DNA from 4 places in the Lysinibacillus sp. FSL M8-0134 genome. Region 2 is predicted to be linked to each of the others. Evidence: riboswitches for the same ligand, from Rfam matches in the RefSeq annotation. Region 2 holds a riboswitch; each other region holds the start of a gene.

Region 1 (6,079 bases), 210 kb from region 2:
GAGCGGATTCCTCCTTTCTTTGAGCGGCTGCTTCACATTTTTGAGCGGGGTTACCCTTCCTTTGAGCGCGGACCTCTCACTTATGAGCGGAGTCACCCTTTCTTTGAGCGGTTTCCTCTTTCTTTCGAGCGGTTTCCTCTTTCTTTCGAGCGGGTTCATCCTTCCTTTGAGCGGCTTCCTCCCATTTTCGAGCGGGGACAACCCTTTTTTGAGCGGTTGCTTCACATTTTTGAGCGGGTTCATCCTTCCTTTGAGCGGTTTCTTCTCTCTTATGAGCGGTTTCCTCTCATTTTCGAGCGGGGACAACCCTTTTTTGAGCGGTTGCTTCTCACTTTCAAGCGGGTTCACCTTTTCTTTGAGCGGTTGCTTCTCACTTATGAGCGGGTTCATCCTTCCTTTGAGCGGTTTCCTCTCATTTTCGAGCGGGGACAACCCTTTTATGAGCGGTTTCTTCTCACTTATGAGCGGATTCACCCTTCCTTTGAGCGGTTTCCTCTCATTTTCGAGCGGGGACAACCCTTTTATGAGCGGTTGCTTCACATTTTGAGCGGGTTTACCCTTCCTTTGAGCGGTTGCTTCTCACTTATGAGCGGATTTACCCTTCCTTTGAGCGGTTGCTTCTCACTTATGAGCGGATTCACCCTTCCTTTGAGCGGTTTCCTATCACTTTCGAGCGGGTTCACCCTTCCTTTGAGCGGTTTCCTCTCATTTTCGAGCGGGGACAACCCTTTTATGAGCGGTTGCTTCACATTTTCGAGCGGATTCACTTTTCCTTTGAGCGGTTGCTTCACACTTTCGAGCGGAGTCCCCACCTTTCATGTAGGCTACTCTCTTCAAAGAGGAGGCTCCCCTTCCACCGAGCCAATCAACCAATATCGAGCGAACACTTCTCAACCTCGTAGCAATCCACCCAAGTAAAACACCCCCATGCAAGTGGGCATGGGGGTGGTGTGACACGATGATTACAAATCATCAAAGCCGTTATCTTCGACGTTGACTTTGACATATTGGCGGGAGCGTTGTTCGAAGAAGTCAGTTTTGCCAAGGTCTACATCTTCATAGGCTTTAATCCATTTTAATGGATTTTTGCGGTAGCCCTCGAATGGACGGTCTACGCCAAGCTGATTACAGCGAACATTGGCATAGAAGTGGACATAATCATGGACGTCCTCAACATCAAGGCCTTCAATTTTATCGCCGATGACTTCATTGGCCCAATCGATTTCTAGTTGAACGGCTTCGCGGAAGATTTCCTGAACACGAGCCTGACGTTCAGGTGTATCGTATTCTGGATATTCCTCTAATAATTCTTGATAAATTTTCACAAATAAATCGACATGGAGCTGCTCGTCACGATTAATATAATTGATCATTGTAGACGTAGCGACCATTTTTTGATTGCGTGCTAAATGATAGAAGAAGGCAAAGCCCGAATAGAAGAATAAACCCTCTAAAATGACATCATAAATAATGGCCTCAAGCATATTTTCGACAGTCGGCTCCTCTGAGAAAGCCTGGTAGCCTTTTATAACAAAATCATTGCGTCGTTCTAGAACAGGCTCTGTACGCCAAAAATCAAAGGTACGATCCTGCTCATCCTTGTTGACGATACTGGAAAGCACATACGAATAGGAATGATTATGAATAACCTCTTGCTGCGCTAAGATAATCATTAACGCATTTAAACTAGAATCTGTTAAATAATCGGCTACCTTACCTGCAAAATCAGTTTGCACACTATCTAATAGCGCTAATAAACCGATAATTTTTAAAAATGATTCTTGTTCATCTTTCGTCAGCTCAGGGAAATGCTTAACATCATTGCTCATATTAATTTCAAATGGTGTCCAGAAGTTTCCTAGCATTTTTTTATATTTAGGGTACGCCCAGCTAAAGCGGACATCATCCCAATTTAAAATATTGGAGGAGCGCCCATTAACGATACCTGTAGAACGGTTAGGTGCTTCCTTATCCATAATTTGTCGTTTCGTAATCGTTGTCATTGTTTTTCCTCCTAGCTTGCACAAGACTCACATTCTAATAATTCTACTGATGTGGAGCGTACATAATAGGTCGTTTTCACACCACTTGCCCAAGCATTCATATGCAGTGCCAGTAAATCCTTTGCTTTAATCGTATTTTGAACATATAAATTTAGTGAAATGCCTTGGTCAATGTGGCGAGCACGGGCTGCATTTTGTTTGATTGTCCAATTTTGATCGATGAAATAAGCTGATTTATAGTACCAAGTCGTTACGGGTGATAAATCTGGTACCGTTACAGGAATTTTGTAATCCTTCTTCTCTTCTGAGTAGCTCTTTTGGAAAATCGGATCAATTGACGCCGTACTTCCTGCTAGAATCGATGTCGATGAGTTAGGGGCTACTGCCATAACATAGCCATTTCGCATTCCCTCTTTCGCCACTGCCTCACGTAAAGCATTCCATTTGTCGCTGTCATAGCCGCGCTTTTCAAAATAGGCACCTGTTTGCCAATCAGAGCCCTCGAATAATGGATACGCTCCTTTTTCGCTTGCTAAAGCGTTAGAGGCACGAATTGTTAGGTAGGCGATGTCCTCATAAAGCTTGTCCGCAAATTCTACAGCTTCATCTGATTCCCACTGAATTTCCTTTAAGGCTAATAAATGATGCCAGCCAAATGTGCCAAGTCCAATACCACGGTAGCGTAGGTTCGTACGCTCTGCTTGTTTCACAGGGATAGTATTTAACGCAATAACATTATCAAGCATACGTACCTGAATCGGAATTAACCGCTCTAAGACACTAGCAGGCACGGCTCTTCCTAGATTAATAGAGGACAAGTTACAAACCACAAAATCTCCAGGCTTGCGACGAGTCACGATAACATCGTCTTCTAATGTAATGGATTCAAACTCCGTTGCTGACATATTCTGGAATATTTCTGTACACAAATTCGAACTATAAATCATTCCTTCATGCTTATTCGGATTCATGCGGTTCACTTCATCTCGGTAAAACATGAATGGAACGCCAGTTTCGAGTTGTGAGCGCATAATACGCTTCATAATATCGATGGCTGGTACTACTTCACGGCTTAATAATGGATTAGCAATACATGCTGCATATTTCGTGCGGAAGGAGCCATTGCCCTTTGTTTCATCGTAGAAATCCTCTAAAGAGAAGCCCATCACTTCACGTACTTCATGTGGATCAAATAAGTGCCATTCTCCACGGGCTTCTACTGTTTCCATAAATAGATCTGGTAAACATAGCCCTGTGAAAATATCATGGGCACGTAGTCGTTCATCACCATTGTTTAAGCGTAAATCTAAAAACGTAAAGACGTCCTTATGCCAAACATCAAGATAAACCGCGATGGCTCCTTGACGTTGCCCTAGCTGATCGACAGAGACAGCCGTATTATTGAGCTGCTTAATCCACGGTAGCACACCACTTGATGCACCTTTGAAGCCTTTAATGGACGAGCCACGGCTACGAATTTTGCCCATGTAAACGCCTATACCACCACCATATTTAGACAATGTTGCAACATCGGTATTCGTATCGTAAATGCTTTGTAGGCTGTCATCCACTGTATCGATGAAGCAACTTGAAAGCTGACCATGTGTCTTACCAGCATTTGATAGTGTCGGTGTTGCAACAGTCATATATAAATTACTCATCGCCCAGTAAGCTTCTCGCACTTTTTCTAGACGATTTTCTGTTTCATCCTGCATTAATGTCATGGCTATGACCATCCAACGCTCTTGTGGGAGCTCTACAGGTGTTTTTGTATAATCACGTACAACATAACGATCCATTAATGTCTTCAAGCCAATATACGTGAATAGCTCGTCACGACTAGGTTCTAAATAGCTTGCTAATTGTTGAAGCTCCTGCTCACTATATTTTGTTGTTAAGCTTTCATGATATAAGCCCGCTTCAGTGTATTGTGCAAGATGAGCTGGAAATTCTTGATAAACATCCTTTGGTGAAACGCCACGTCGCGTTGCAAATTGATCGTATAATTTTTCTAAATAAATGTGTGCAGCCACAAATGTCCAATAGGGCTCTTCCTCATCAATTAGGCTAAGTGTTTGTAAAATCATCGCATCCGCCCATGCTTCAAATGTGGCATTGTCGTTTTTTCGTAGCCAACGATCCGATAACCTTACAAAGCTTTCAAGCTCATCCTCCGTATAACTATTTTTTAACTTAGCTAGTTGCTGTTCGATTTGAATTGTCATGTACACATTCTCTCCCTTTCTTTCTCCAAGCAACACAAAAAGCGATCACGCAACATCTATCGGTTACGTGATCGCTGTAAAATCGGAAATGGAAATGAAGGACATGCACACAAAGAAGTGAACAAATCTCTCGCCTCCACTTCTCAATCCCCGAAGAATGTGTTGCTGTCTTGAACAACTCGGCAGGTCTCCTGGCTCATGCTTCCTCCAAATAATCTCCTTCCCGTTTTTTCAACAGTGGCCTCTTGATTATTTGTCAGCACTTACAGTTGCGGGGACAGCTTCGGCTTAAGATGACTCTTGTTCCGAATTCCCTTTTAAACCATATTGGTACCGCTTGTCCAAATACTATATATTGTGTTTTAACTCCTAAACAAATCTAACATATTGTGTTTCGTGTTGCAATAGGTGTTTCGTACCTTGCGATTTTTAACGCAGCCCTTTTGCTCGAAACAAGCCCTATTACGGTGCAGTTTTGCGTAGTTTTTCAAAATTTCTTTGGAAAAAATTTTGTGCCTGCTGCTCTTTTTTAGGATCGATGCCAAGCAAAATGACCGAACAAGGACCTGCTGATTTGGTCAGATCAAGCGAACTTTCAACTTGTTGCTGTCCAAAAAGACGCGCTAATTCGCCTTGTAGCCCCTTTGACCCGACTGGCCAAACTTGCTGCACGATCTCCGCCTGCCATGCCTGAAAAATGGGCTGAAGCTGTGCTACGTCTTCTGGCTGCGCTAACACTTCTTCCCCTACAAGCGGCAAGCCATAAGTGTACCAGCTGAGCTGTTCATGGTCAAATGGTTGACGTTGTTGTATTTCCCCAAGCATCGTAATGGCTACACCTGACTGTAGCGTGGGCATATTCGATTCCGTACTTCCTGCAATTGCAGGACAGGCTATACCAGTTTCCTCAAACACCTGTTGAATACCTCTTTCATAACGTTTCCATGCCGTATCACCAGAGAAATTAGCGAGTAAAACTTGGCAAGGTAATGCCTGTGCCGCAAGCTGCTCTAAAAATGTCACACGTGCTGTCATGTAAGCTGTTAGTTGGTCAGATGCTGACACTACATCTTGTGGCTTTTCCCCAATGGCTGCCGCATTATCCATTGTCACAATGAACGTGCCCACTTTCATAGCATTTCTCATTGAACGCGTCCTTCCTTACGTAAAAAGACCTTTGATAAAACCGGCATCACTACCGCAACAATGACTAGGTTAATAACGGTTGCCATGAAAATGCTACCTAATGCACCCCAGAAAAAGGCAGGGCTAATTAAAAAATAAAACGGTAATGGTGCCACAATGCCATTCAATACGAGTGCAACTGGCCATTTCCAAACATGTAGACCTTTTCTATGCATCACACCAAAGATCCATACGACGATGAACATTTCGAACGCGATGATAAGATGTAGTGGTCCTAATGGAAATCCAGCAGTCAACGCTGTAATAAAATGACCGATAAATCCAGCAAGCCCTGCTAAAAATGGGGATAAAAAGACTACGCCCAAAAAGGCAGGAGCCGAGTCGAGTGCAGCAGTCGAAATAAATGCCGGCACCTTAATGACTGCCCCTACTGCACAAATGGCAGCAACCATTGCCGTCAATATCCAATTCCTTAATCTTTGTCGATCCATTCCATGTCCTCTTTTCTGTAGTATGTCTACCTTACTTCAGCTGTTCGGCAATTCCGTACCAAATACGTACAACTTGCTCAGCTTCAGTAAATAACACCTGATATAAGCGACCACATGTATCGCGTAGGAGTCGCGCTTGTTTGTCTATTGGCACAACACCACGCCCCATATCGTTAACAATGAGCGCTAGCGTACAGTGCTGTTCAAGCCTCCT
Region 2 (6,079 bases):
TTGAGTGAAGACCCGCGAAAGGAGAGGAAACACCCGCGTTTGAGCGAAGAATACCCGCGGAAGGAGAGGAAATACCCGCGCAAGAGCGAGGAATACACGCGAAAGAGGTAAACACCCGCACTAGAGCGAAGAATACCCGCGAAAGAGGTAAACACCCGCACTAGAGCGAGGAAAACCCGCGGAAGGAGAGCAAATACCCGCACTAGAGCGAAGAATACCCGCGAAAGGAGCAAACACCCGCGCTAGAGCTAGGAATACCCGCGGAAGGAAGAAGCCCTGCCGCTAAGAGCAAATCCCCACGCGAGCGGGCCATCCCAATCCCGATATTATTGGCAATGCATGGCGGCTTGTACTTCTTGCCAAGGGACGGTGTAGCCTTTGCCTTTCGCGCAAAAGATGCTAGAGGAACTATATTCAGGGTCGGCATTTTTATCGTAGCCAATTTGTGCAATGACTTCCTCGGGGTTATGGCACACATCATAGCCGTCAAACTGTAGTGTTAGTGCGCCCTTTCCATTTGTATAGGCAGCAAAGGTTGTACTATAGCTCATCAAAGTGGCAACGGGCGCACGTCCTGTTAGCACTACATCTGTTTCCGTCAAGATTGGGTCATCGAATGTACCCGCTGCTTGTTGAATGTCGGTCATCATGCGGCCAATAAAGTCATTAGAGGCTTTCATTTTAAAGCGATAGTATGGCTCCAGTAAGACATTCTGCGCTTGCTCAAGTCCTTGGCGTAACGCTCGGAAAGTAGCTTCTCGGAAATCACCGCCCGATGTGTGTTCATTGTGCCCGCGACCTGTCAACAGCGTAAAATGAACATCGGTTAGCGGGAAGCCTGTCAGTAGTCCATGATGCTCCCGTTCAAATAAGTGCTTTTCAACAAGTCGTTGGTTACCTACTGATAAATCATCCGCATGACAGGCATTGCTAAAAGTTATGCCTGTTCCACGTGGATTTGGTTCCATTAATACATGCACTTCCGCATAATGCTTGAGTGGCTCAAAATGGCCATAGCCTGTAACCGTTGTCGCAATTGTCTCCATGTATAAAATTTGTGGCTCTCCGAAAGAAACGACTAATGAAAAACGCTTCTGTAATACCTCAACGAGTACCTCTAGCTGAATAACGCCCATTATATGCACGTGGATTTCCTGGAATTTTTCCTGCCAGAGAACACGTAATGAAGGCTCTTCCGCTTCTAACAAACGAAAAATTTGTAGCACTTCTTTAATATGTTGGTCGCCTTCATATTGTACCTTTGCCTGTAAGGTTGGGACGAGCTCGTACGGCTGCGATTGTGTAGTACTGCCAATGCGGTCTCCAATAGTTGCCTGACTTAACCCTTTAACAGCAAATATCTCACCCGCTTCAACATGTTGAACGGTTTCAAAGCGATTGCCATTATAAAGGCGAATTTCTGTGATTTTTTCTGTTGTCTCGCCAAAGGTAAATTCATCCCGCACATGTAAGGACCCCTGCATGGCCTTCATAAAGGTTAAACGCTGGTGGCCGTCGTGTCGTATTTTAAAAACCTCTCCCTGAAACGGTGCATCCTGTTCAAAATGAGTATCGGTTAATAGAGGAAGCTGGGCAATAAATTCCTGAATGCCCTCATCCTTTAAGGCCGAGCCTGTAAAGCAAGGGAAAGCACATTCACTTGTAATCATGTCCTTTAGCTGTGCTAGACATTGTTCATGTTCCAACGATTCATTCAAAAAGGCATCGAGTAATTCTTCATCTCGCTCTGCCAGCCATTCCATCATACTACTAGAAAGATAATCTGCTCGAAGCGGTTCATCGATCAACAAGACATCTGGTGAGCAATCTTTACGTAGCTGCTTCATGACTGCCTCTACGTTGGCCCCTTCACGATCGATTTTATTGATAAAAAAGAAGGTTGGGACATGATATTTACGTAACAGCTGCCATACTGTTTCTGTATGACCTTGCACGCCCTCCACTGCACTGATAATAATAATGGCGTAATCCATGACTCGAATGGAACGCTCCATTTCAGGGGAGAAATCGACATGCCCTGGTGTATCAATTAACGTGTATGTATCATCGCCGATGTTCATGCGACCTTGCTCGGCAAATATGGTGATGCCACGCTTGCGCTCTAATTCATGATTATCGAGAAAGGTATCCTGGTGATCGACACGGCCTCGGGCTTGAATACTATTTGTATGAAAAAGTACTTGCTCAGAAAATGTTGTTTTCCCTGCATCGACATGGGCAAGTACACCAATTGTTTTGTACATAACCAATCCTCGTTTCTATCCATTGCTATCTTCCCATTGTAACAGAATTCTCGTAGAAATATTTCTTGTAAAATAGTTCGTCTTTATGTCGAAATAGTGCTAATATAATGGGGATTATGGATGTCACGCCATGTTCCTCATTGCGTGATTAATCTTCTTCTGCTAGTCTATCAATAGTATTAACCATTATAAAATGTATTGGTGCAAATGGCATTTGTCATTTGCTTAAAAGGGAAATCGGTGTAATTCCGATGCTGTCCCGCAACTGTAAATGGGGAGTCTATACAACGTGCCACTGTAGTGTAGCTATGGGAAGGCGTATAGATGATGAACCTAAGCCAGGATACCTGCCAATATGAACTGTTAACTAAGAACCACGAGGATGGGGATAGTGATAAAGGTGACCATACCATTTTTTCACTATGCTTCTCTCTTGGCGACAAGAGGGTTTTTTTATGCCCTCAAAACTATATTCATAACAAAGGAGATTAGGACATGAAGAAATGGAATAGTTTATGGCTCATCATGGTCATTGCCTTAGTAGCTGTTTTAGGCGCTTGTAATGCAACGGACAACAAAGAGTCTGCAGAACAGGGTGAAAAGGTTGAGCCGTCCGAGACAGCAACAACAGAAGTAACGATCGAAAATAATGATACAACGCAAACATACAAGGAAGCACCAAAAAAAGCGATTAGTTTAAATCAGCATGTAACGGAAATCATGCTGGCATTAGGATTAGAGGATTCCATGGTAGGAACAGCTTACTTAGATGATACAATCTATGAGCCATTACAAGAAGCTTACGATAAGGTCCCTGTGCTTTCAGATCAATATCCAACGAAGGAGCAAGTAATTGATGCAGAGGCGGATTTCTTATATGCAGGCTGGAAAAGTGGCTTTGGTGAAAAGGGCGTAGGAACTCCGGAAGAGCTAGAGGCATTAGGGATTCATACGTATTTACATACAGCTTCCAATATGACAAAGCCGACATTAGAGGATATTTTCACTGATATTCGCAATATCGCGAAGATTTTCCGGGTGGAGGATCGTGGAGAAGCCTTAATTGAGCAAATGACGAAAGACGTAGAAAGTGTACAGTCGAAATTACCGAAAGATGATGAAAATTTACGTGTGTTAGTGTTTGACAGCGGTGAAAAGGATATCTTTACAGCTGGTCAAAACTTTATGAATGAGCTAGTGACCATCGCTGGTGGTCAAAATATTTTTGGTGATGTGGAATCCGGCTGGACAACCGTATCAAAAGAAGATGCAGTAGACCGTAACCCAGAGGTGGTGGTTGTCATTGATTACGGTGAAACAACAGCAGAACAAAAGATTCAATTCTTAAAAAATGATCCCGCATTAAAGGAGATGGAAGCTGTTAAAAATGAGCGCTTTGTTATTCTTCCGCTATCAGCAGCATCTGAAGGAGTTCGAGCAGCAGAGGCGATTGAAATTTTAGCAAAAGGCTTCTATCCTGAAAATTTTTAATCTAACAACAATCCGAGCTAGCGTTTTTGCTAGCTCCTTTTTCATAAGGAGAGATATCCATGAATGCATTTCAAAAAAACGTACCAGATCAAACCTTCGAAACACTTAGCCAACAAGGCGAATTTACACGCTTAGCTGTCAGTCCTGGCATTATTAATAAGCATTACACGCCAGCACAATTTCAAAAAATAGCCGAGATTGTTGGAGAAAAGGGGGCAATTAAGTATTCGGCTTCTTATAGTATTATAGTATCCGTCCCGACGAGTGCTGCCGCACAAGCTGTTCAAGCCTTACAGGAAGCGGGTCTACATATTGCACCAGCAGTACCTAATATCGTCATGAAGGCATGTGATTTTTGTGATGGTGAAAAAATGGAGGCAGTGCATATTACAGAACAGCTTTATCATACGTTAGAGAGGATTCAGGTCCCTTCAAGAGTGCGTGTTAACGTGAATGGCTGTGCCTCTGCCTGCTATAACCCATCTTTTGATGATATAGGACTCGTTTATCAAAACGAAAGCTTTGATGTTTATTTAGGGGCTATACCGATGGGGGCAAAGGCACAGGCTGGCACATTATTCGCAAAAAGGGTAGGAGTAGAACAGATTGAAGGCTTTGTGCTACAAATTATAAGCCTTTATCAGGAGTATGCACGTCCTCATGAGCCCTTTTATAAATTTTATCGTAGAACAAAATCCACTGAATATTGGGAAATAGTAAAAGATTCTATCAAATAGCAGGAATATTACTTAGGGTGTCGAAGTATTGTAATAAGGCAATAAAAATTACAAATCCAAAGGAGTAAGAACATGACATCGAAACAAGGAATTCAACCAGAAGATCTTTATCACTTAAAATCGGTAGCAGATCCCCAGCTATCACCTGATGGCACTGAGGTAATATATGTAGAGACGCGTATTGATGAAAAGAAAAAAGACTATATATCCAATTTATTTTACATACACTTGAAGGATAGAACGCCAAAGCAATGGACATTTGGAGAGGATAGAACAAGTTCTCCTGTTTGGTCTCCGGATGGCAGTCAAATTGCCTTTTTGTCAACGAGAACGGGGCAGCCCCAAATTTATGTTTTGTCAAAAGCGGGGGGTGAGGCAAAACAAGTGACACATTGTAAAAATGGTGCGTCATCTCCTGTATGGTCACCGTGCGGAAAGAAAATTGCCTTTTCTGTTAAGCTAGGGAAGGATGAATCTATCTTAGACAAGGTGGAGGATGAAAAGAAAGAGGAGAAAGAAGTAAAGCCTCTCGAAATAGACAAGATGAAACATAAATCAGATGCAGGTGGGTTCTTGAATTTGGAGCAGTTTACCCACATTGCCATCGTCGATTTGGAATCGGGTGAGCTTGAGCAAGTGACGGAAGGAAATGAACATTTCCATCTTGATACATGGTCGCCAAATGGACAATATCTTACGTATTTAGCAGATAAAGCGGAGGATCTAGATTTCTCATTTAATATCGATATTTTCTTATTAAATGTAGAGACAAAAGAGACGCGCCAGCTTACGCAAGGAACAGGCATGTATTATCAAACATCATGGTCACCGAATAGTCGCTTTATTTCCTATGTAGGAAGTGAAAGAGAATTTGAAAATGCTACGCAAGCTAAGCTATGGGTGTATGATTTGCAAGACAATGTGCTGACATGTATCACAGGTGAATTTGATGCACCGATTGGGGATTTTGCTATTGGAGATTTCCTACAAGGTGTAGTGACACCACGTGTTCAATGGCTGAACGATAACAAAAGCTTCTACTTCCAAGTAACAGATCATGGCAATGCGGTGATTTATTTCGGTAATATAGAGGGCGAAATCTACCCAGCTATTCACGATGATCAATATGTTTATGGTTTCTCACTTGATGCTCAACAGGATAAAGCAGTTGTTGCTATTAGCACAACAACAAATCCTGGCGATTTATTTTACATCAACTTGCAAACAGGTGACAGAGAACAGCTGACATCCATCAATGAAGAATTTTTAAAGACGAGAACCTTAGCGGTACCAGAAGCCATTGAATTCGAAGGAGCAGAGGGCTGGAAGGTTAACGGCTGGATTATGAAGCCAGTTGGCTATGAAGCTGGGAATAAATATCCTCTCGTTCTTGAAATTCATGGTGGGCCACATGCCATGTATGCCAACACCTATTTTAATGAGTTCCAAATCTTAGCTGCTCAAGGCTTTGCCGTGCTTTATACGAACCCACGTGGTAGTCATGGCTATGGTCAAACATTTGTCGATGCAGTACGAGGTGATTATGGTGGTAATGATTATCAGGATCTGATGGCTGCCGTAGACTAC
Region 3 (6,079 bases), on a different contig from region 2:
ACAGTATCACCTGTAGCATTTACCATTGTAGCAGGAGGGTCTACTACTACTCCTATAGCAGAGATCATCGGTAAAGCTTGAACTGGTAGACCGTACAATGTGACTATAAGCATTTCTCCAATGAAACCTCCACCTGGAATACCACTCATCACAATACCTGATAGTAAGGCGACGCCAATTGCGGTTACAAAAGTACTGAATCCTGTAAAATCCATATTAAACACACCGAAAACAAACGCTATTTTCAATATGGCGGACAAGCATGAGCCATCCATATGAATGGTAGCACCAAGCGGTAATACGGTTTCACGAATATCCTTTGGCACTCCAATCTGTTTGGCAGCTGTTAGATTAACAGGCAGTGTTGCAAAGCTACTTCCTGTACCTAATGCTGTCACAGCAGGCGTTAAAATATTTTGCCAGAACTTTATAACTCCTACTTTTCCACCTGCAATAAAAGCGTATAAAGTAAAGCCGATTAAAAAATAAAGGATAGCAACAGGATAGTAGAGAATGATGGCTTTAGCATAATCCCCAAGCAATGCCGCTCCAAAATCCCCTATTAATGTTGCAAAATAAGCCATTAATCCAATTGGTGCATAGTACATCACTAGCTTGATGACCTTCATAAATACTTCCGAACCACTTATTAAAAAACGCGCAAACGGCTTACCTGCTTCTCCTGTTAATCCTGTGCCAAGCCCGATTAAGACAGCAAATAAAATAAGTGCTAGCATATTACTTCTGGATAATAAATTCATAAAATCAGGCACAGTGAAGGTGTTAACTAATTGTTCAGCAAAGCTTAAATCCTCTGTTGTTTCAGGGGATACAATCTGAACGGATACCTCAGCCCCAGGGGGATAAATAGTAACAGCAATTAACATGATAATGGCGGCAATAATGCCTGTTGCTATAAATACGAGCATCATTGAGCCCATAATTTTACCTAAACGTTTGAGGCTTTCCATACTAGCAACGGAGGATGCAATGGAGAAAAACACTAATGGCACAACAATCATAAATAATAAATTAATAAAAATATCACCAAAAGGCTTTAACACCGTAGCCTTCTCACCAAAAAGCAAGCCAATAATAACACCTAGAAGAATGGCAATTAATAAAAACATAGAAAACCGATAAGCCCTCAGTTTTCCCATCTTCACATCCCTTCAAGGATCATTTACACTTCAGTGATATTGCTTGTAAATTTTTTAAGCATGCTCCGAAGAACAATGTGACTTGCTAGACGCTATAAAAATTCGTATATCCCCTCTGCAATAAACTCCGCTGGGCCTCGCATCCAAACATGGTCATCGTCAGCCCATCGTATGTTTAAGTCACCTCCACTCAGATGAACAGTTATCTCTTCTCCCCTCTGACAAAAACCATTTAAAATAGCAGCTACTACTGCAGCACAAGCACCTGTTCCACACGCCTCCGTAACACCAGAACCTCGCTCCCAAACTCTAAATTGTAAGGCTTTTGAATGGATGACCTGTACAAATTCAACATTAACACGATTAGGAAATCTCACATCATTTTCTATAATGCCTCCTAGTGTTCTTAACGGCGCTTTTTCTATATCATCGATAAAAAATACCGCGTTTGGATTTCCTAAAAACAACGCTGTTAGGAACAAATTATGTGGAGGCACTGTAAATAATTCATTGATGACGAGCTTATTAGGGGTACCTAACATCGGTATATCTTTACGATACAATAAAGGTTTACCCATATCGACAATCACATCTATGACTGTATTATCCTGAACCACTACCTCTACGTACATAATGCCTGCTTTTGTTTCAATTGTAAAAAACTTTTGTCGCACAATTTGGCGTTCAAAAATATATTTTGCAACACAGCGAAGTCCGTTTCCACAGTTAGATCCCTCTGTACCATCCTTATTAAAAATGCGCATACCACAGTCAGCAATTTTAGAAGGTTGAATAATAATTAATCCATCCGAGCCAATGCCTGTATGGACATTTGCTATCTTTTTAGCTAATTCACAAAAGATATTGTCATTATAATCATACCTGAAAAGATCAAGATAAATATAGCTGTTGCCAATACCATGCATTTTCGTAAAGGCTATTTTCATACATTCACTCCTTGTAAAGGATGGTAGATGTATAGACTTTTAACTTTCTTATGATTGGTTAACCTTTTTGGCAAATTGCTCTGGAACATATGTAAGATAAGGCTTACCAGTTAGTGGATGTATTTGAATATCAGCAAAAACATGAAATACTTCCCGTAACAACGTTGGAGTAAGTACTTCTTCTGGCGTCCCATGACAAACTATTCGTCCATTCTGTAAAACGTAAATTTGATCACAGTACATTGCTGCGATATTTAAGTCATGTAAAGCCGCGACTACAGTTAAATGTAGAGTTTGAATTAAGTCCATAAGCTGGAGTTGATGCTGTATATCTAAATGATTCGTCGGCTCATCTAATATCAATACCTTAGCTTGTTGTGCCAGAGCACGTGCAACCATTACGCGCTTTTTCTCTCCACCGGAAAGAGAGCTAAAGCTTCGTTTCTCCAAATGTGAAATACCAGTTTGTAGAAGAGCATCTGCCACAATTCGGAAATCTTGTTCTTGATCAAGCTCCAATAGTTTTTTATGTGGCGTTCTTCCCATACTGACTAAATCATGTACTGTGAAGTCAAATAAAACAGGTGTTTCTTGACTAACAACGGCTAAATTTTTAGCAATCGATTTACTTGATTGCTTTAAAATATCTTGTTCGTTTAATAATACCATACCACTTTCCGGTTTTAGCAGACGATACATATTTTTTAGCAATGTGGATTTGCCGCTACCATTAGGGCCAATGAGTCCAACAAGTTGTTTTTCTTTTATTTGAATACTTACTTCATGTAGTATACGCTCATCGTAAATGGAGAATGATAGCTGCTTTGCTTCTAATGTCATATAAGTTAGTCTCCTTCACCGAAAGAATAATTGTTACGACGGAGTAGCCAAATAAAAAATGGTCCTCCACAAAAGGCCGTTATAATACCAATTGGCATTTCTTGAGGTGCGATGATTATTCGGGCAAAAGCATCTGCCCACACTAAAAAGATTCCTCCAATTAAAGCACTAATAGGTATCACATATTTATAGTTTGACCCCACAATTAACCGAACGATATGTGGAATGATTAATCCCACAAATCCAATAGAGCCACTGACTGCGACAAGTACACCAGTTAACAACGAAACAAGTAAAATGAGCTGAATACGAAATTGCTGTAAATTAACCCCTAACGTTACAGCTGCCTCTTCCCCTAGTAATAATAAATTTAAATTTCGATAGTGTAGCCATAGTAGCCCAAATACGAGGAAGAATATGAAAGCCGGGATTACAATATTATTCCACTTGGCTCCAGCTAGACTCCCTAGCATCCAAAACATAACAGCCTTTAAAGCCCCTTCTTGTTTCGACATCATCAAAATGAAATTGGAAACGGCCGTTAAAATAAAGGACACAGCCATCCCCGCCAATAACAAGCGAAAAATTGAGACACGACCACCAACTCGTGATAAGAAAAATACGAGCGCAATGGCAAGTAATGACCCTAAAAATGCAGATACAGAAAGAGCATAGATTCCTAAAAATGAAAAGGCACCTAAAATAATTACTGAGGTCGCTCCAACAGCTGCACCTGACGAAATCCCTAATATATAAGGGTCAGCAATGGAATTTCTCACAAGTGCCTGAATTGCTGCCCCAGCAATAGCTAGACCAGCTCCAACAATAGCTGCGAGTAAAACACGTGGTGCTCTTATTTGCCAAATAATGATTTCCTGTGAGCGACTCCAGTCTTGCTCTATGCCATTTTGTATAATGGGGATTTTAGAAAGAATAACTTTCCATACATAGAAGGGTGTAACTGATACAGACCCAACCATAACGGCTATTGTCATAGAAACGATTAATACGAAGAAAAGTATTAAGGAAAAAAACATAAATTTTTTATTCATCCGTTTAAAGCTCCTACTAAGTATTGATGGATGAAGCAATAAAAAAAGGTATTCCATACGAAAATACGCATAGAAATACCCTAGATTAAACAAAGTCAGAAAATATCCAGCTATTGTCCGTAATTGCTTGCATCCTCGTGGGCATTACAGGTATTACTAATGGCAGGTCTCCTGGCTTCGAATCAGCATCCTATAATGGCCTTCCCATACTAACACAGTGGCAAAAAATATTATAAGACTCCTCGTTACAGTTGCGGGACAGCGTCGGACTTCCACCGACTTCCCTTTTAAGTGACATTCAAAAAATATCACACCAATAGTACTTAAAGTTATAAAATTGTGACGATTCTATCATACATTTTTATAATTAGTTAGTCTACACTATAATTGAGTTAACTTAAAACTATAATAAGGTTGACACAATTATATTCGTTTTTTACACTAGCAGTAAGAAGGTTTATAACGAGGTGAAATTTATGGCTACTGCTACACAACAGAGTCATCATAAATTAAGAACTATTGACATTACCTATATTGGGTTATTCTCAACACTTATGATGATAGGGGCTAATATTACCTCCTTTGCCCCATTTATGATGGTGGGTGGTGTACCGATTACACTACAAACGTTTTTTGCTATTTTAGCAGGACTGGTTCTTGGTAGCAGAAAGGGTGCGCTCGCCTGTACAGTTTATATGTGCATAGGATTAGCAGGAGCGCCTGTTTTTGCTCGTTTTGGTGGGGGAGTTGGACAAATTTTAAGCCCTACCTTTGGGTTTATTATTACATTTATTGGAGCAGCATTTGTTGCAGGACTAATTGTAGAACGAAGTGCAACAAAGAAAAGCTATATTGCGGCAGCGTTAATCGCAACTGCGCTTAATTATTTCCTAGGGACAAATTGGATGTATTTTGCCTACAAACTATGGGCAAGTGCACCAGAGGTCTTTTCATATAAACTAGCTTGGCTCTGGATGATCCCCCCACTACCAAAAGATTTTATCTTAGCGATTTTCGCTGGCATCTTCGCCTATCGATTACAAAAAACATTGAAAATCATGCCCATTCAATAAATAATTCCTCACATCTTTCTTGTTAGATGAAAGATGTGATTTGATTTTTGGTAGTAGATCATGTCCATTATTTCTGCACATTTATTTGCTACAGTATTAGCAAATAGTGAGGAGGATATAACATGATATTCAAACAAAAATGGTCAATGGCACTACTATCAGTATTAGCTTTACTTACTTTATCTGCTTGTACGGTGGATCAAACGAAGCCTGCGTCTACATCTAATCATACGACTGAAGAAATGGATCATTCGACAATGAACCATTCAAGTTCAGGCGAAGTACCAGCTACATTAAAAATTGCTGAAAATCCGAAGTTTCCTGTAGGAAGTACAGCTATTATTACGAACGGGCATATGGACGGTATGAAAGGTGCAGAAGCAGAAATAGTCGGGGCCTATGATACGACTGCTTATGTTATTTCCTATGAACCAACTACAGGTGAAGAACCTGTTAAAAATCATAAGTGGGTCATTCACGAAGAATTAATTGATCCCGAAGAAGCACCTCTGGCTCCTGGTACAGAAGTAAAAACGGATGCAGCGCATATGGAAGGTATGGAAAATGCGCTTGTCCATATTGAAGAGGCTGTACAAACAACTGTTTATATGGTGGATTACACTTCCACTTTAAATGGTGAGGCAGTAAAAAATCATAAATGGGTAACAGAAGAAGAGTTAACTTCAAAATAATTTAAACAACCTCTCCCAGTAGGTATGGTAGAGGTTGTTTTCTAGTTTTTATGTTCAAGTGCTGCGGACTTATGCCATTTATAACCGATACCCCATACTGTTTGTAAATAATCATCCGCAGGGAAGCCGCTTTTTCTTAATTTTTCTCGTAAATTACGCACATGTGAATCAATCGTACGATCTTCAATCATTACATTATATCCCCAAACTGTGTTGATAAGATGTTCTCTGGAAAATACTTTATTTTGATGATTTAAAAATAAGGCTAGCATGGAAAATTCCTTTGGTGTTAATGAGATTGCCTTTTGTTGAAAA
Region 4 (6,079 bases), 640 kb from region 2:
TAATAGTAATTTAATATAGTATTTAAGCGGGATTTTCGCACCTATAATGATAAAAGCACTCATTACAAAAAATGTAATGAGTGAAAGACCTTCATCTTTCATGATAAGCGTTACTAGAAGTAGTCCAAGTGAAAAGATCATTTTTTCAAGTGGATGAACGAACGCTAGCTTATTGAGGTAGGCATATTTATCAATGAGCAACATGTTGGTTAACCTTCTTTATGTTTGCCGCGCATATAGCCAATGAAGTAGCCAATAAAACCAGCACCAATAGCGGCTTGTAGGACGAATAATAAGCTTTCGATTTCACCACTTGGCGGCTCCCATAAGCTGTCGAACCACGGTTCATATTCTGCATCGATTTCTCCAATAGCAGCTTCTGCTTCTCCATCAGCACCACCAAATTCTGCTCCTTTTTGGATGAACAGTGGGATGATGGCTAACAGCACTACAATCACTAATAGCAATACATTACGTTTCATTTTAATGTGCCTCCTTTGTAGAGAAAACACGTAAAGTTTTTAATTCGCTGACATTGTATTTTTTCAAGAAATTCATCACAATGACTGTTAAAATTCCTTCACTAACGGCTAACGGAATTTGAGTTAAGGCAAAAATTCCTGCGAACTTTGTAAAGGATGCCATAAAACCTCCAACCTCTGAAGGGAAGGCTAGTGCTAGTTGGACAGAAGTCACAATATATGTACCTAAGTCACCAAGCATAGCGGCAAAGAAAACGGCAAGTGAAAATGACAACCCTATTTGTTGAGCCCCTTTAAAAACAAAGTAAGCAATAAACGGACCGACAATAGCCATAGAAAAGGCATTGGCTCCTAAAGTAGTGATACCACCATGCGCTAATAGTAATGATTGGAATAATAACACAATCGTCCCAATGACACTCATTGCTAAAGGTCCAAATAAAACTGTTCCAAGTCCAACGCCAGTTGGGTGGGAGCAGCTCCCGGTAACAGAGGGGATCTTTAAGGCCGATAGCACAAAAGCAAATGCTCCTGAAAGCCCTAAGAGCATTTTTGTTTCAGGGTTTTCTTCCATTGTTTTTCGAATGGAACGCAATCCTAGAATAATAAAGGGAGTCGTGATGACCCACCAAAAAATGGCCCATTCAATGGGTAAAAAGCCTTCCATGATATGCATAGCAAAGGCCCGGTTTGGCACGATTAACAAGGCCAATAAAAAATAACTAAGTTTCCACCATGAAAATGTCAAAAGCTTTCCTCCTAACGATTAGTTTTTTAAGAATGTAGCGTGCGTAAAATAAAAAAGCACTTCTCCGCTGCTGGAAAAGTGCATAGCTAAAAAAAGCAAATCATTCTCATCTGCTAAGCCGCACACCTATCCTCGTAGGTTGAAACGATCACCTTTTTTTCGGCAGGTCTCCTGGCTCTAGTTCAACACTTTATAGGTCTTCCCATCATTGGACAGTGACATTATCTATAAAGCTCCCTATTACAGTGGCGGGACCGCGCCGGATTCAAACCGGCTTCCCTTTTAAGTAAAATGGCAAGCATTTTACACCGAAAAAACATAAAGTTGTGAGATTTCACGACAAAGTGTAACATAAATTTCCATAATTGTGCTAGATTTTTTTATATAAAAATTTTTAATTGCATATCCATATAGAAAATTTAGATAGAAGTAAGGAGTACTTAGTTTTTTAAAGAATAAGATTCGAGCAAAATTGATAAATTTGTCATAAATTTTTAAAGAAATATTGAAATTTTAAAATAATAAGATATGATAGAGACAGTTTTCTAAACAATTGAAGAAGATAATAAATTTCATATAAAACGTCAATAAGTGCTCGAATAGCTCGAGATAATAGGGAAATTGGTGAAAATCCAATACAGCCCCCGCTACTGTAATAGCTGATGAATTCGCAGGTACCACTGGTGAAAACTTGGGAAGGTGCGATAGTAAAATGAAGCTTAAGTCAGGAAACCTGCTTATTTGATTGTGCATGCAAACTTTTCGGAGGGAGAAGTTGAAGCGAGAGCGAGTACCTGTATTTTATTCTATTCGTTTTTATTTGGCTTCTACAAAACCTTTACTCTTCGTTAAGAGTGAGGGTTTTTTCTTTTTCCAGAAAGCAAATGAGGGGAGACAGAAGATGACAACATGGAATTTAGAGGGGATGAAAACACATCTCTTTATTTGCAATGGCAGTAGCTGCATGAGAAAGGATGCTGAGGAAATTACCTTAGCCATTCGAGATGAAATACAGCGACAAGCACTCGATCAGGAAATACATACGACAAGAACGCGCTGTAATGGACGATGCAAGGATGCTTGTGTAGTCATCGCCTATCCACAAGGAAATTGGTATCGAGTGCCATCAACAGAGCATGCAAGAATACTCGTACAAGATTTACATCATGAATCATTATACAACGAACATGTCTTTACACTTCGGGAAGGTACATTACAGCGTACAGCACAAACGACAGCCATTAAAGGGATCGAAAAGGTGAAAGAGGGGTAACAGCATGGCGCAAAAAGGGAAAATTTTCGTAGTGGGCTTTGGACCTGGAGATTTTAAGCATATTACGACACGAGCAGTAGAGGCTTTACAACAAAGTGATATGATCATAGGCTATAAAACCTATGTAGAGCTTATTCAAGATTTAGTCAGTGCAAAGTCTATTGTCAGTACCGGAATGACAGAAGAGGTATCACGTGCTCAAGAGGCTGTTCGTCAAGCAGAAGCAGGCAGCATCGTCTCCGTAATTTCGAGTGGGGATGCGGGCGTCTATGGTATGGCGGGATTAGTGTACGAAGTGTTAATCGAATTAGGCTGGACAGAAGCTACAGGCATTGAAGTAGAAATAGTTCCTGGTATTTCAGCAATCAATTCATGTGCTAGTTTACTAGGGGCTCCGATTATGCATGATGCTTGTACCATTAGTCTGAGTGATCACCTAACACCATGGAATTTAATTGCAAAGCGTGTCGAGGCTGCTGCAATGGCTGATTTTGTTATTGCTTTATACAATCCTAAAAGCGGTAGGAGAACAAGACAAATTGTAGAAGCACAACGAATTCTCTTAGAATATCGCTCGCCAGACACACCAGTAGGACTTGTAAAAAGTGCCTATAGAGAACGTCAGGAAGTGACGATGACAACATTAGCAGAAATGCTCGAACATGATATTGGTATGCTGACAACCGTGATTATCGGCAATTCATCGACATTTTTCTATGATAATAAAATGATTACGCCACGTGGCTACCAGCGTAAATATACACTTGGGGAAGAAAAACAGCCATTACGACCACATCAGCGTTTACGTGAAGAAAATGAGCCGTGGGCAATGAACCAAGAGACAGGGACTGCACGTGATGACTTTGCAGCAGACCCTAATGCTGGACGATTTAATAAACCCAGTGTAGCGGCTACGCCTCGGCCGAAAAAAACAGCGCTTGAAATGGCAACAGCGGCACTCGCCATGGTGAAAGGAACAAGTGCAATTAAGGTCACGCCGCCGAAGCTTGTGCAGCAAAAAATAGAATCTATTTTTGAGCTAGCAGTAAGTCCTGGGGTAGCCAATAAGTTTTTCACACCACAGCAAATGATGACATTAGCAGAGGTGGTTGGAGAAGAGGGCACGATGGAATATACGCCAGACCATCAAATCCACTTAAAAATTCCGACGACAGAGCCTGAACGCATTACAGAGAAATTACAGGAAGTAGGCTTTTTATTAGCGCCTATTGGGGATGTCCTGTCATTGAAGGCTTGTGATTTTTGCTATGGTGAAAAGGCTGATTCCATTCCATATGCGGAAGAAATACAAGAAAAACTAGGCGGCATGTCCTTACCTAAAACATTAAATATTGGCTTCAATGGCTGTGGTATGGCCTGTTATCGAGCTGTATTTGATGATATTGGCATCGTCTATCGTAAAAGTAAATTTGATGTTTTTATTGGAGCAAAGCCAGTCGGTCGTACGGCTCATGCAGCGCAGCCAGTTGTAGAAGGGTTGGAGCCTGAACAGCTACTCCCACTTATTACAGACATTATTGAAGAATATAAAGCAAATGCTCATCCAAATGAACGCTTGTTTAAATACTTTAAACGTGTGAAAAAGATACTGCATTATACGTATCAAGATATGTCTTCCAAAATAAAAGTAGAGCCAGCTCCGTGCGGCGACTAGGTAAGGAGAAAAGAGATGAAAGCGATTTTATTTGTCGGCCATGGGAGCCGTTTAGCAGCAGGGAATGATGAGGTACGTACATTTATCGAGCAAATGAAGCCTCGTATTGATGAACAGTTTTTAGTGGAAACTTGTTTCCTTGAATTTGCATCACCAAATATTGAAGAGGGCATTACAAACTGCGTGAAGAAGGGCGCGACAGAGGTTCATGTAATACCGATCATATTACTGCATGCTGGTCATTCGAAGCTACATATTCCAGCAGAGATCGAGCATGCGCGTGAGCATTACCCGAATATTACTTTCACGTACGGTCAAACAATTGGAATTCATGAAGAAATCTTTGCGATATTACAAGATCGTCTCGCTGAAATTGGTTTTAATGCGGAACAGGAAGAGCAAGATACAGCGATTTTATTAATTGCACGAGGTGGCAGTGATCCATCTGCAAATGGTGATTTTTATAAAATTACTCGTCTTTTATGGGAGGAGCTACCTGTTAAATACGTGGAAAGCGCTTTTATGGGTGTAACGGATCCTCGTGTCGAAGAAGGGATCGAGCGCTGTGTCAAGCTAGGTGCTAAAAAAATTGTTATGCTTCCTTATTTTTTATTCACAGGGATTTTAATGGAACGTATGAATGATATGTGTAAGAAATTTAATGAGCAATATCCAGCGTGTGATATTCAAATTGCTAACTATTTTGGCTACCACGAACGATTACAAAATGTTTTATTAGAGCGTATTGAGCAAGCAGTTAACGGTACATCAACAGGGATGCAAGATTTAGAAAATTATCGCGCCTATGCGGCGGTTCATGGTCATGCCCATCATCACCATCATCACGATCACGATCATGGTCACGACCACCACCACCACCACCATCATGATCACGAACATCACGAGCATCATCATGAAGAGGAGCCGGTAAAATGATTTTCATGTTAGCAGGGACGAGTGATGCAAGGGATCTAGCTCTTGCCTTACAAAGTGCAGGCCATGCTGTAACCGCCACAGTTGTAACAGAATCGGCAGCTTCAAGTCTTGCTGATGTTGGCTTGCCACATTTAATAGGTCGATTGACAGCGGAAGAAATGGCGTCCATTATTTTGGATCAGGGCTATCAATTGGTAGTAGATGCTTCCCACCCCTTTGCAGAGGAAGCCTCGAAAAATGCAATGGCTGCAGCTAAACAGGCGCAAGTACCTTATATCCGTTATGAACGTGCGCATGAGCATTATACGCATCCACTTATTACTGTGGTGAAGGATTATGAGGAGGCAGCCAAGCTAGCAGCAGAAAAACGCGGTGTCATCATGTTGACAACAGGCAGTAAAACACTTGCGACATTTACAAAGGTTTTACAAGGCTTAGAAAATACAAGAGTGATCGCTCGCATGCTACCTAGATTGGACAATATGGAAAAATGTGAGGCACTTGGTGTTGCACAACGTGATATTGTAGCCATTCAAGGTCCATTTTCAAAGGAATTAAATGAAGCCCTTTTTCGTCAATATGGGGTCACTTTGATGATTACCAAAGAAAGCGGTAAAGTCGGTTCGGTTGATGAAAAGCTAGAGGCAGCTCTTGCCTGTAATATTGAAACAATTTTGATAGCAAGACCCAATATTCAATATGGGCAACAATATTCAACATTTGAAGAAGTCTTACAGGCTGTTCAACATACTATTTAGGAGGCATTATCCATGGATTTTAAAACAGATTTCAAACCGTTAACAGTAGACCCAGATAAAATTTACGACTATAGTTTCTCGATTATTGCAGAGGAGATGGGTGAGCATGACTTCTCCGAAGATGAATGGAAGATTGTACGTCGTATTATCCATGCATCGGCTGATTTCGAACTAGGTCGTAGTGTCATTATTACTCCCGGCGCCATT

The links. A riboswitch is a leader RNA that binds a small molecule or an ion and turns the genes downstream of it on or off. The one in region 2 is predicted to bind cobalamin.
Region 1: it holds a riboswitch for cobalamin, as region 2 does, so the genes downstream of both, MKY49_RS09205 (ribonucleoside-diphosphate reductase subunit alpha) here and MKY49_RS10460 (ABC transporter substrate-binding protein) in region 2, are expected to answer to the same signal.
Region 3: it holds a riboswitch for cobalamin, as region 2 does, so the genes downstream of both, MKY49_RS20035 (FecCD family ABC transporter permease) here and MKY49_RS10460 (ABC transporter substrate-binding protein) in region 2, are expected to answer to the same signal.
Region 4: it holds a riboswitch for cobalamin, as region 2 does, so the genes downstream of both, MKY49_RS13900 ((2Fe-2S) ferredoxin domain-containing protein) here and MKY49_RS10460 (ABC transporter substrate-binding protein) in region 2, are expected to answer to the same signal.

The regions. Positions count from the first base shown of each region.
Region 1 is NZ_JBBPAJ010000001.1:1,855,719-1,861,797, reverse strand. It holds gene MKY49_RS09220 (hypothetical protein) at 1-540, opposite strand, end outside; gene MKY49_RS09215 (hypothetical protein) at 537-812, opposite strand; gene MKY49_RS09210 (ribonucleotide-diphosphate reductase subunit beta) at 963-2,003, opposite strand; gene MKY49_RS09205 (ribonucleoside-diphosphate reductase subunit alpha) at 2,015-4,228, opposite strand; cobalamin riboswitch at 4,392-4,581, opposite strand; gene MKY49_RS09200 (hypothetical protein) at 4,691-5,374, opposite strand; gene MKY49_RS09195 (ECF transporter S component) at 5,371-5,865, opposite strand; gene MKY49_RS09190 (bifunctional adenosylcobinamide kinase/adenosylcobinamide-phosphate guanylyltransferase) at 5,897-6,079, opposite strand, start outside.
Region 2 is NZ_JBBPAJ010000001.1:2,067,117-2,073,195, forward strand. It holds gene MKY49_RS10455 (translation factor GTPase family protein) at 327-2,264, opposite strand; cobalamin riboswitch at 2,447-2,633, shown strand; gene MKY49_RS10460 (ABC transporter substrate-binding protein) at 2,760-3,755, shown strand; gene MKY49_RS10465 (precorrin-3B methylase) at 3,815-4,492, shown strand; gene MKY49_RS10470 (S9 family peptidase) at 4,565-6,079, shown strand, end outside.
Region 3 is NZ_JBBPAJ010000002.1:38,985-45,063, forward strand. It holds gene MKY49_RS20020 (dicarboxylate/amino acid:cation symporter) at 1-1,160, opposite strand, end outside; gene dapF (diaminopimelate epimerase) at 1,253-2,107, opposite strand; gene MKY49_RS20030 (ABC transporter ATP-binding protein) at 2,156-2,947, opposite strand; gene MKY49_RS20035 (FecCD family ABC transporter permease) at 2,953-3,999, opposite strand; cobalamin riboswitch at 4,144-4,332, opposite strand; gene MKY49_RS20040 (biotin transporter BioY) at 4,476-5,072, shown strand; gene MKY49_RS20045 (YdhK family protein) at 5,195-5,764, shown strand; gene MKY49_RS20050 (response regulator transcription factor) at 5,806-6,079, opposite strand, start outside.
Region 4 is NZ_JBBPAJ010000001.1:2,709,904-2,715,982, reverse strand. It holds gene cbiQ (cobalt ECF transporter T component CbiQ) at 1-204, opposite strand, end outside; gene MKY49_RS13910 (energy-coupling factor ABC transporter substrate-binding protein) at 210-482, opposite strand; gene MKY49_RS13905 (energy-coupling factor ABC transporter permease) at 484-1,230, opposite strand; cobalamin riboswitch at 1,375-1,558, opposite strand; cobalamin riboswitch at 1,803-1,985, shown strand; gene MKY49_RS13900 ((2Fe-2S) ferredoxin domain-containing protein) at 2,132-2,503, shown strand; gene cobJ (precorrin-3B C(17)-methyltransferase) at 2,508-4,178, shown strand; gene MKY49_RS13890 (sirohydrochlorin chelatase) at 4,194-5,114, shown strand; gene cobK (precorrin-6A reductase) at 5,111-5,872, shown strand; gene MKY49_RS13880 (precorrin-8X methylmutase) at 5,885-6,079, shown strand, end outside.